Regions from separate parts of the Pseudomonas sp. Ors-4-3C genome, predicted to be linked through region 1. Evidence: predicted binding sites of a transcription regulator. Region 1 holds the regulator's gene; the other holds the start of a gene.

Region 1 (5,301 bases):
TGAGTACGAGTTTGAGCAAATTGCTTTCGACTTCGGTGACCAACTGGGTCACACGCTTGATCACCTGACCGGTGAGGTCCTGGTAATCCTGAGCCAGCAGGATGTCGTTCAGGTTGCTCGACACCGCACGGTTGTCCGTGCTGCTGCGTGACAGAAAACCGTCGACCCGGCGCGCCAGTTCGCGGAACTCTTCAGCCCCGACTTCGCGACGCATGAAGCGCCCCCAATCGGTGCTCAAGGCCTGAGCTTCTTCAGCCAGGCCATTGACCACCGGCGTGGCGCTTTCCACCAGATCCATGGTGCGGTTGGCCGCGGCTTCGGTCAGCTTGACCACATAGCCCAGGCGTTCGGTGGCGTCGGTGATTTGCGACACTTCCTCGGCCTGCGGCATGTGCGGATCGATATGGAAGTTGACGATCGCACTGTGCAGTTCGCGTGTGAGCTTGCCCACTTCCTGATACAGGCCGCGGTCACGGGTCTGATTGAGCTCATGGATCAGTTGCACAGCGTCGCCGAACCTGCCTTTTTCAAGGCTTTCGACCAGTTCGACCGCGTGTTTTTTCAGGGTCGACTCGAAATCGCCCTGTGAAGATTCGTTATGCTCCATAGCTCCCCCGCGCGTTCATCAGCCGATGCGTTCGAAAATCTTCTCGATTTTGTCTTTCAACGCCTGAGCCGTGAAAGGTTTGACCACATAGCCGTTCACACCGGCCTGAGCAGCCTCGATGATCTGCTCGCGCTTGGCTTCTGCGGTCACCATCAGCACGGGCAGATGCTTGAGTTTTTCATCGGCACGCACGTGGCGCAGCAAGTCGATACCGGTCATGCCCGGCATGTTCCAGTCCGTTACCAGAAAGTCGATGCTGCCGCTGTTGAGCACCGGAATGGCGGTAGTGCCATCGTCGGCCTCGACGGTGTTGGTGAACCCAAGATCCCGCAGCAGGTTCTTGATGATCCGCCGCATCGTTGAGAAGTCATCAACGATGAGGATTTTCATGTCTTTGTTCAATTCGACCTCCAAGCAGTCTTAAACGCGCCCAGCACCTGGACGCGCCACTTCAATCAATCGGCGCAGCACTCGAAGACTGTCTGGAGCACAACAGAGCAAGACCGGTGCCGTTCATCACCGCACCAGCCTCGTTCGCAGTGTCCCCACACTGCCTTCAGCGCGCTCGCCACTCCCCCAAACGCCCCCGCAAACGGGCCGCGCACTGGCTGTGTAACTGGCTGACCCGCGATTCACTGACGCCAAGGACTTCACCGATCTCCTTGAGGTTCAGCTCTTCGTCGTAGTACAGCGCCAACACCAGTCGCTCACGCTCCGGCAAATTGGCAATCGCGTCCGCCAGCGCCGCCTGGAAGCGTTCATCTTCCAGATCGCGTGACGGCTCAAGATGAGCACTGGCGCCATCCTCGTGCAGCCCTTCGTGTTCGCCGTCCTGCAACAGGTCGTCGAAACTGAACAGCCGGCTGCCCAGGGTGTCATTCAAAATCCCGTAGTAATCGTCGAGACTCAATTGGAGTTCGGCCGCAACCTCGTGATCTTTAGCGTCACGGCCGGTTTTAGCTTCAATTGCCCGAATTGCGTCACTGACCATACGGGTGTTGCGGTGAACCGAACGTGGCGCCCAGTCCCCTTTGCGTACTTCGTCGAGCATCGCGCCGCGGATCCGGATGCCCGCATACGTTTCGAAACTGGCGCCTTTGCTGGCGTCGTATTTGGTCGAGACTTCGAGCAGGCCGATCATCCCGGCCTGAATCAGGTCTTCAACCTGCACACTCGCCGGCAAGCGCGCCAGCAGGTGATAGGCAATGCGCTTGACCAGTGGCGCGTAACGCTCGATCAACTCGTACTGCGCGTCACGTGCCGACTTCTTGTAGTAGTTCATACCGCTGGCGGTCATAGCACAGGCCCTGCCGTTTGCTGCACGAGGCGCTCGACGAAAAACTCCAGGTGACCGCGCGGGTTGGCAGGCAGCGGCCAGGTATCGACCTTCTGCGCGATCGCCTTGAACGCCAGCGCGCACTTGGAACGCGGAAAGGCTTCATAGACCGCTCGCTGCTTCTGCACTGCCTTGCGCACGCTTTCGTCGTACGGCACCGCGCCGACGTATTGTAAGGCGACGTCGAGGAAGCGATCCGTGACCTTGGTCAACTTGGCGAACAGGTTGCGCCCTTCCTGCGGGCTCTGCGCCATGTTGGCGAGGACGCGGAAGCGGTTCATGCCGTAGTCGCGGTTGAGCAGTTTGATCAGCGCGTAGGCGTCGGTGATCGAGGTCGGCTCGTCGCAGACCACCAGCAACACTTCCTGCGCGGCGCGGACAAAACTGACTACCGAGTCACCAATACCCGCAGCGGTGTCGATCACCAGCACATCGAGGTTGTCGCCGATGTCGCTGAAGGCCTGAATCAGACCGGCGTGTTGTGCCGGGCTCAGGTGCACCATGCTCTGGGTGCCGGAAGCGGCCGGCACGATGCGGATCCCGCCGGGGCCCTGCAACAGCACGTCGCGCAGCTCACAGCGGCCTTCGATGACATCGGCCAAAGTGCGTTTGGGGGTCAGTCCCAGCAGAACGTCGACGTTCGCCAGCCCCAGATCGGCGTCCAGCAGCATGACCCGACGGCCAAGCTCTGCCAGCGCCAGAGACAAGTTCACTGACACGTTAGTCTTGCCGACGCCACCTTTGCCGCCGGTCACCGCGATCACCTGTACGGGATGCATGCTGCCCATGTTATTTCTTTACCTTGTCTTGCATAGACGGAGGCCACATTACTGGCTGCGCGTTCTCAACCGGAACAATGCATGGCAGACCATCGATGTAGGTACAAAAACTGTTCATTACCTCAGCCAACCTGCTTGGTCGGGCTGTGGTAGATATCAGCGAACATGTCAGCCATGGCTTCTTCGCTGGGTTCTTCCTGCATTTGCACGCTGACGGCGCGACTGACCAATTGATGACGGCGCGGCAGATGCAGATCATCCGGAATCCGTGGGCCGTCGGTCAGGTAGGCGACCGGCAGTTCATGACTGATCGCCAGGCTCAACACTTCGCCAAGGCTGGCCGTCTCATCCAGTTTAGTCAGGATGCAGCCGGCAAGCCCGCAACGCTTGTAACTGTGATAAGCGGCGGTTAGAACCTGTTTCTGGCTGGTGGTTGCCAGCACCAGATAATTTTTTGAACGGATGCCACGCCCGGCCAGACTTTCCAGCTGCATGCGCAGTGCCGGATCGCTGGCCTGCAGGCCGGCGGTATCGATCAGCACCACGCGTTTGCGCAGCAGCGGGTCGAGTGCCTGCACCAGCGACTGACCCGGATCGACGTGCGTTACCGGCACGTTGAGAATCCGCCCCAGGGTCTTGAGTTGTTCCTGGGCGCCGATGCGGAAGCTGTCCATGCTGACCAGCGCGACATTCTGCGCGCCGTACTTGAGCACGTAGCGCGCCGCGAGTTTGGCCAGGGTGGTGGTCTTGCCCATGCCGGCCGGGCCGACCATGGCAATCACCCCGCCCTCTTCCAGCGGCTCGACTTCTGGCACGGCAATCATTCGCGCCAGGTGCGCGAGCAGCATGCGCCAGGCCTGACGCGGTTCTTCGATGTCGGTGATCATCGCCAGCAGGTCGCGCGACAACGGTCCGGACAGACCGATACGTTGCAGACGGCGATACAGATTGGCTTGTGCCGGACGGCTGCCTTGCAGCTGATTCCAGGCCAGGGTGCCGAGCTGCACTTCCATCAGCTCACGCAAACTGTTCAATTCGAAACGCATCGAATCCAGCGCACGCGGATCGATGCCGGCGGACGACTGGGCAGGCGCCGGCGCCGGACGCGCCGGGGCGGCGTAAGTCGGTTCGCTCAACGGCTCGGCAGCGGTCAGCGGCAGGCCGGCCGTCAACGGCAGCCCGGCGAACAACTGGCGATTGGTGTTGCCATCGGCTTCGCCACGCAGGCTCAGTTCGGCCTGGGCGGTAACGATGCGCGACTGGGTCTTGCGCAGCTCGTCCTCGAGTTCCATGTTCGGAACCCGTGGCGCCAGCGCCGACAATTTGTAATCCAGCGCCGCCGTCAGCTCGACGCCGCCGGCAATGCGGCGGTTGCCAATGATGGCGGCATCAGCGCCCAGCTCATCACGAACCAGCTTCATGGCCTGACGCATATCGGCGGCAAAGAAACGCTTAACTTGCATAAACCACTACCTCAGCCGTTGGGCCCTACTGTCGCAACGATGGTCACTTGCTTGTTGTCCGGAATTTCCTGGTAGGCCAGCACGTGCAGCCCTGGGACTGCGAGACGGCCGAAACGCGAGAGCATCGCGCGGATCGGGCCTGCTACCAACAGGATCACCGGTTGACCTTGCATTTCCTGGCGCTGCGCCGCTTCGATGAGCGAACGCTGCAGCTTCTCGGCCATGCTTGGCTCCAGCAGAACGCCCTCTTCCGAGCCTTGTCCTGCCTTCTGCAGACTATTGAGCAATATTTGTTCCAACCTTGGTTCCAGGGTGATCACAGGCAGCTCGGAGTCAGTGCCTACAATGCTTTGAACGATGGCGCGGGATACGCCGACGCGTACTGCGGCCACCAAGGCGGCGGTATCTTGACTCTTGGCGGCGTTGTTGGCGATAGCCTCGGCAATGCTGCGGATATCGCGCACCGGCACATGTTCGGCCAGCAGCGCCTGCAGCACTTTGAGCAGCTGCGACAGCGACACCACCCCCGGCACCAGCTCTTCCGCCAGTTTCGGCGAGCTTTTGGCCAGCAATTGCATGAGTTGCTGCACTTCTTCGTGGCCGACCAGCTCGCTGGAGTGCTTGTACAAAATCTGGTTCAAGTGCGTCGCGACCACGGTACTGGCGTCGACCACGGTGTAACCGAGCGATTGCGCCTGCGCACGCTGGCTGACTTCGATCCACACCGCTTCCAGACCAAAAGCCGGATCTTTGGCGGTAATGCCGTTGAGCGTGCCGTAGACCTGCCCCGGGTTGATCGCCAGTTCGCGATCCGGGTAGATCTCGGCTTCGGCGAGGATCACCCCCATCAGGGTCAGGCGATAGGCGCTCGGCGCCAGATCGAGGTTGTCGCGAATATGCACCGTCGGCATCAGGAAGCCCAGATCCTGCGAGAGCTTCTTGCGCACGCCCTTGATCCGCGCCAGCAACTGACCACCCTGATTGCGATCCACCAGCGGGATCAGGCGATAGCCGACTTCCAGACCGATCATGTCGATCGGCGTCACGTCATCCCAGCCCAGCTCCTTGGTTTCCATGGCGCGGGCCGGCGACGGTAGCAGTTCCTGTTGACGCTGA
Region 2 (5,301 bases), 320 kb from region 1:
TTCACTGCCAAAGCCGCAATTGGCCGCGATTCGCTTCACTGGCAGCCCGGTGTCACTGAGCAGGCGGCGGGCGGTTTCGACGCGGATCAGTTCGATGGCGCGGGCCGGGGTCTGGCCGGTGTCGGCGCGGTAGTGGCGGACGAAACTGCGTTGGCTCATGCCGGCCTGCTCGGCCAGGGTCGGGACGCCGAGGTCGCAGGTGAGGTTTTCGGCGATCCAGGCGTGCAGTTCATCAAAGCGATTGCCCTGATTCTGCAGGGCCAGGGTCACACTGAACTGCGACTGCCCGCCCGGCCGTTTGAGGAACACCACCAGATGCCGGGCGACGTCGAGAGCAATATCACTGCCCAGATCTTCCTCGACCATCGCCAGTGCCAGATCGATGCCGGCGGTGACGCCTGCCGAAGTCCAGACCGGGCCGTCGTTGATGAAGATCGGATTGGCTTCGACCTGCAGCTTCGGATGCTGCTGCGCGAGTTGCTCGCAACGGGTCCAGTGGGTGACCACGCGGCGCCCGTCGAGCCAGCCGCTCGCCGCCAGTAGAAATGCCCCCGTACACACCGAGGCCACGCGTCGACATTTCGCTGCGTGCTCGCGTACCCAATCCACCAGCGACTCATCTCCGGATGCCGGATAGATCCCCCAACCACCCGCGATAATCAGCGTGTCGCTGGCGTCTTGCGGCAACGGCTCGGCGAGCACCGCCAGCCCCGCCGAGGACATCACCGCTCCGCCTTCGCAGGCAATCACCGATGGCGCATACGGCACGGGCAAGCCGCGCTGGCGAGCGATGTCGTTGGCCGAGGCGAACACTTGCAACGGGCCGGTGACATCGAGGATCTGCATGTTGGCAAACGCGAGTACATGGATGACTTTGGGCATTTGGCGTAATTCGTGGGGTGATTGGCGTATGCGCCAGAACCTACGCGCCTACAGTGAAGCCGTCCACCCCTCAAATGGAGAAATCCCCCATGACGTTGCAGATCGGTTTTCTGTTGTTTCCACAGGTGCAGCAACTGGACCTGACCGGCCCCTATGACGTGCTGGCCTCGCTGCCGGACGTGCAGGTGCATCTGATCTGGAAAGATCTGGTGCCGGTCACCGCCAGCACCGGCCTGCTGCTGAAACCGACCACCACCTTCGACGACTGCCCGAATCTGGATGTGATCTGCATTCCCGGCGGCGCCGGGGTCGGGCCGCTGATGGAAGATGAGCAGACGCTGGGCTTCATCAAGCGTCAGGCGGCGCAAGCTAGGTATGTGACGTCGGTGTGCACCGGTTCGCTGGTGCTGGGCGCGGCGGGCCTGCTAAAAGGCAAACGCGCGACCACCCACTGGGCCTATCACGAACTGCTGCCGAAACTCGGCGCGATTGCGGTGCAGGACCGGGTGGTGCGCGACGGCAATCTGTTTACCGGTGGCGGGATTACCGCGGGGATCGACTTTGCGCTGGAGCTGGCCGCCGAACTGGTGGGGGCTGAGGCGGCGCAGTTGATCCAACTGCAACTGGAATATGCGCCGGCCCCGCCGTTTGAATCGGGCAGTCCGCAGACGGCGCCGAGTGCTGTCGTCGAAGAGGCTCGTAATCGTGCAGCGGCGTCGTTGAAACTGCGCACGGAAATCACCGAGCGCGCTGCGGCGAAGCTCGATTTGCGCTGATTCCTCAGCCACACACAGATCTACTGTGGGAGCGGGCTTGCTCGCGAAGAGGGTGTGTCAGGCGACATGGATGTTGTCTGATACACCGCTTTCGCGAGCAAGCCCGCTCCCACAAGGGATCCGGGTCTGGCGATCGTGCTTTGTGTTGTCCCCACCTCCCGCCACACCTTGACTTGTCCCAACGCCCCCACCCGTGTAGAAAGCCCTTCCACAAAATTCTGCACAAGGACTTTCGATGAAGGCGTTGCCATGGGTCTATCTGGCGCTTCTCAGCCTCGGTTACGGGTGGGCGCTGAGCATTGGCCACCTCAGCTGGCTCGCGCTGATCTCGGTCGGATTGTTGCTGGTGGCCGGTTTCGCCGTGCGCCAACAGCAGGTGCCGGTGGCGCGGTTGCTGGGACACGCGCTGTTTATCTTCCTCGCCCTGTCACTGGCGCTGCACTGGTTGCCGGGGTTCGACAACGGTCGGGCCATCGCCCGGATGCGCTTCACCGACGACGCCGTGCCTTTTGTGATGTACCTCAATCTGGACAAACCCTTGCTCGGCTTCTGGCTGTTGCTGGCCTGCCCGTGGATCGTCGCGGCACGCTCGCTGCGTCTGACGGTGTTCGCCAGCGCCCTCGCCCTGACATTGAGCGCCGTAATGGCGCTGGGGGGAGCGCTTCTGTTCGGCATGATCGCCTGGGCGCCGAAGTGGCCCGATCAGGCGTGGTTGTGGTTGCTGAACAATCTGCTGCTGGTGACCCTGGTCGAGGAGGCGCTGTTTCGCGGCTATATACAGGGAGGCCTGAGCCGCCTGTTCAAGCACCTGCCCCACGGCGACAATCTCGCCCTGCTGCTGGCGTCGCTGATCTTCGGCCTGGCACATGCGGGTGCTGGCTGGCACTGGGTGTTGCTCGCGGGGCTGGCGGGTGTCGGCTATGGTCTGGCTTACCGTTTCGGTGGATTGGCGGCAGCGATCGCCACGCATTTCGGGCTGAATCTGCTGCATTTTGCGCTGTTCACCTATCCGATGCTGGCCGCTTGAAGCAAGAGCGGTTTTGCGACGCCGTACTTATATCTGAAAAAAAACTTCAATAATTTCCTGACAGCGCCGACAACCTTTCAAAGCCTTGCGGATTGAAAAACCATGCGTAATAACCAGCCCATTACACAACGCGAACGGACTTTCCCGGCTCAGCAGCGGTTGATTTCCACAACCGACGCCAAAGGCGTGATCACCTACTGCAACGACGCTTTCGTCGAAATCAGCGGGTTTTCGCGTGAAGAGCTGATCCGTGCGCCGCACAACCTGGTTCGTCACCCCGACGTCCCGGCGGCGGTGTTTTCGCACATGTGGGGCACACTGAAACAAGGCTTGCCATGGATGGGCATTGTCAAGAATCGCTGCAAATCCGGTGACCATTACTGGGTCAACGCCTACGTGACACCGGTGTTCGACGGCAATCAGGTGGTCGGTTACGAGTCGGTGCGGATCAAACCCACTGCCGAACAGATCCGCCGTGCCGAAGCGCTCTACCAACGCATCAACCAGGGCAAGTCGGCAATTCCTTCCAGCGACAAATGGCTGCCGGTGCTGCAGGACTGGCTGCCGTTCATTCTGGTCAGCCAACTGAGCTTCGTGATCGGCGCGACCCTGAACTCGCACTGGGGCTTCGCCCTGGCCGCTGGTCTGTCGGTACCGCTGGGCCTGATGGGCCTGCAATGGCAACAACGCGGGCTCAAGCGCCTGCTGCGCCTGGCCGAACAGACCACCTCCGACCCGCTGATCGCGCAGATGTACACCGACAGCCGTGGCGCGCAGGCGCGTCTGGAAATGTCGATCCTCAGCCAGGAAGCCCGCCTGAAAACCTGCCTGACCCGTCTGCAGGACACCGCCGAGCACCTGACCGATCAGGCCAAGCAATCCGACGCCCTCGCGCACAACAGCTCCAGCGGTCTGGAACGTCAGCGCGTGGAAACCGAACAGGTCGCCACCGCCGTCAACCAGATGGCTGCCACCACGCAAGAAGTGGCGAGCCACGTGCAGCGCACTGCCGACGCGACGCAGGAAGCCAATCGCCTGACCGGCCGCGGCCGCGACATCGCTGGCGAAACCCGCGAAGCCATCCAGCGCCTGTCGGTGGTGGTCGGTGAAACCGGCCTGACCGTCACTCAACTGGCCAAGGACAGCGACGAAATCGGCGGCGTGGTCGACGTGATCAAAGGCATCGCCGACCAGACCAACCTGCTCGCGCTCAACGCCGCCATCGAAGCAGCACGTGCCGGCGAAATGGGCCGTGGCTTCGCCGTGGTAGCTGACGAAGTGCGCCAACTGGCGCAACGCACCAGCGAATCCACCGGCCAGATCCATGCCCTGATCGCCAAGCTGCAGCAGACTGCCTCCAGCGCCGTACAAACCATGGAAGCCGGGCATCGCCAGGCCGAAGAAGGTGTGGCGCGGGTGCTGGAAGCGGATCAGGCGTTGGTCGGGATCAGCGAAGCGGTGGCCAACATCACCGACATGACCACGCAGATCGCTGCGGCGACCGAAGAGCAAAGTGCAGTGGCTGAAGAAATCAGCCGCAACATCAGCAACATTTCGGAATTGGCAGACCAGACCTCGGAACAGGCGCATAACTCGGCGCTGCTGAGTGAAGAGCTGACCAAGACTGCCAACACGCAGTACTCGTTGGTGGAGCGGTTTAACCGCTAAAAACAAAAGATCGCAGCCTACGGCAGCGCCTACAGGAACATGCATTCCAATGTAGGAGCTGCCGAAGGCTGCGATCTTTTGATCTTCAAAGCCCGGACGGCGAAAGCTTCCGGGTTTTTTGTTGCTGGTCTGAAAGTGATGGTGCTTGGCAGATCGCTTTCGCGAGCAGGCTCGCTCCCACAGGGAAATGCATTCCAAATGTGGGAGCGAGCCTGCTCGCGATGAGGCCTTCTCTGCCAACGACGATCTCACTCAGGCAATGCAGACACTGCCTACAACTGCGCCAGAATGCGCCGACTGGTGCTCGGTGCAGCCAAGTTCTATCGTTTGCCGGTCGCTACTCAATCACGCAGATCGGCCAGCATGAATACATACCCCACGCAAAAACCCCACAAACAGAAAGTTCGTGATGAACTGACATTCCTGGATGTTCGGCAAGCCGCGCGTGATGGTCAGAAAGTGTTCGATAAATTTGTGATCACTGGCAGGCTACCCATTACAAAGTAAATCCAAAAAGATCGCAGCCTGCGGCAGCTCCTACAAGTAACTGTGTAGGAGCTGCCGCAGGCTGCGATCTTTTGATCGTGAAAACCGGCTAGCGAAACCTTCCGGTTTTTTATTGCCTATTTGAAATTGATGGCGCTTGGCAGATCGCAATCGCGAGCAGGCTCGCTCCCACTGTTGATCTGCGGTAATCACAGAGCATGTGCCCGGCGACGATCCTCTGTAGGAGTGAGCCTGCTCGCGATGAGGCCATAACGGCCAGCAAAATTATTGAGGCAACCGCAGCTTATCCAGCAGTCGATTGACCAACAGCTCGTTCAGCATGATCACCTGTTGCAGCGCCAGCAGCGGTTTGCGCTCAGGGCCTTTCACCGAGTTGGCGATATTGCCGGCCATGGCGTTGGCTGATGACAGTGATTCACAGGCTTCGACGAGCAGTGTTTC

The links. Region 1 encodes FliA, which starts transcription of late flagellar genes. Its sites were predicted from a motif close to CTAAAGTTTNNNNNNNNNNNGCCGNTAA; they were not measured.
Region 2: ACVHNU_RS06040 (methyl-accepting chemotaxis protein) is a predicted target of FliA. The motif match lies at 2,731-2,758, and genes of this name have one in related genera.

Annotation. Positions count from the first base shown of each region.
Region 1 is NZ_CM146900.1:978,692-983,992, reverse strand. Features, by position in the region: gene ACVHNU_RS04585 (protein phosphatase CheZ) at 1-607, opposite strand, end outside; gene ACVHNU_RS04580 (chemotaxis response regulator CheY) at 626-997, opposite strand; gene fliA (RNA polymerase sigma factor FliA) at 1,164-1,904, opposite strand; gene fleN (flagellar synthesis regulator FleN) at 1,901-2,731, opposite strand; gene flhF (flagellar biosynthesis protein FlhF) at 2,845-4,185, opposite strand; gene flhA (flagellar biosynthesis protein FlhA) at 4,197-5,301, opposite strand, start outside.
Region 2 is NZ_CM146900.1:1,297,868-1,303,168, reverse strand. Features, by position in the region: gene ACVHNU_RS06055 (GlxA family transcriptional regulator) at 1-882, opposite strand, end outside; gene inhA (isonitrile hydratase) at 972-1,658, shown strand; gene ACVHNU_RS06045 (lysostaphin resistance A-like protein) at 1,894-2,685, shown strand; gene ACVHNU_RS06040 (methyl-accepting chemotaxis protein) at 2,788-4,353, shown strand; gene ACVHNU_RS06035 (DUF6124 family protein) at 5,125-5,301, opposite strand, start outside.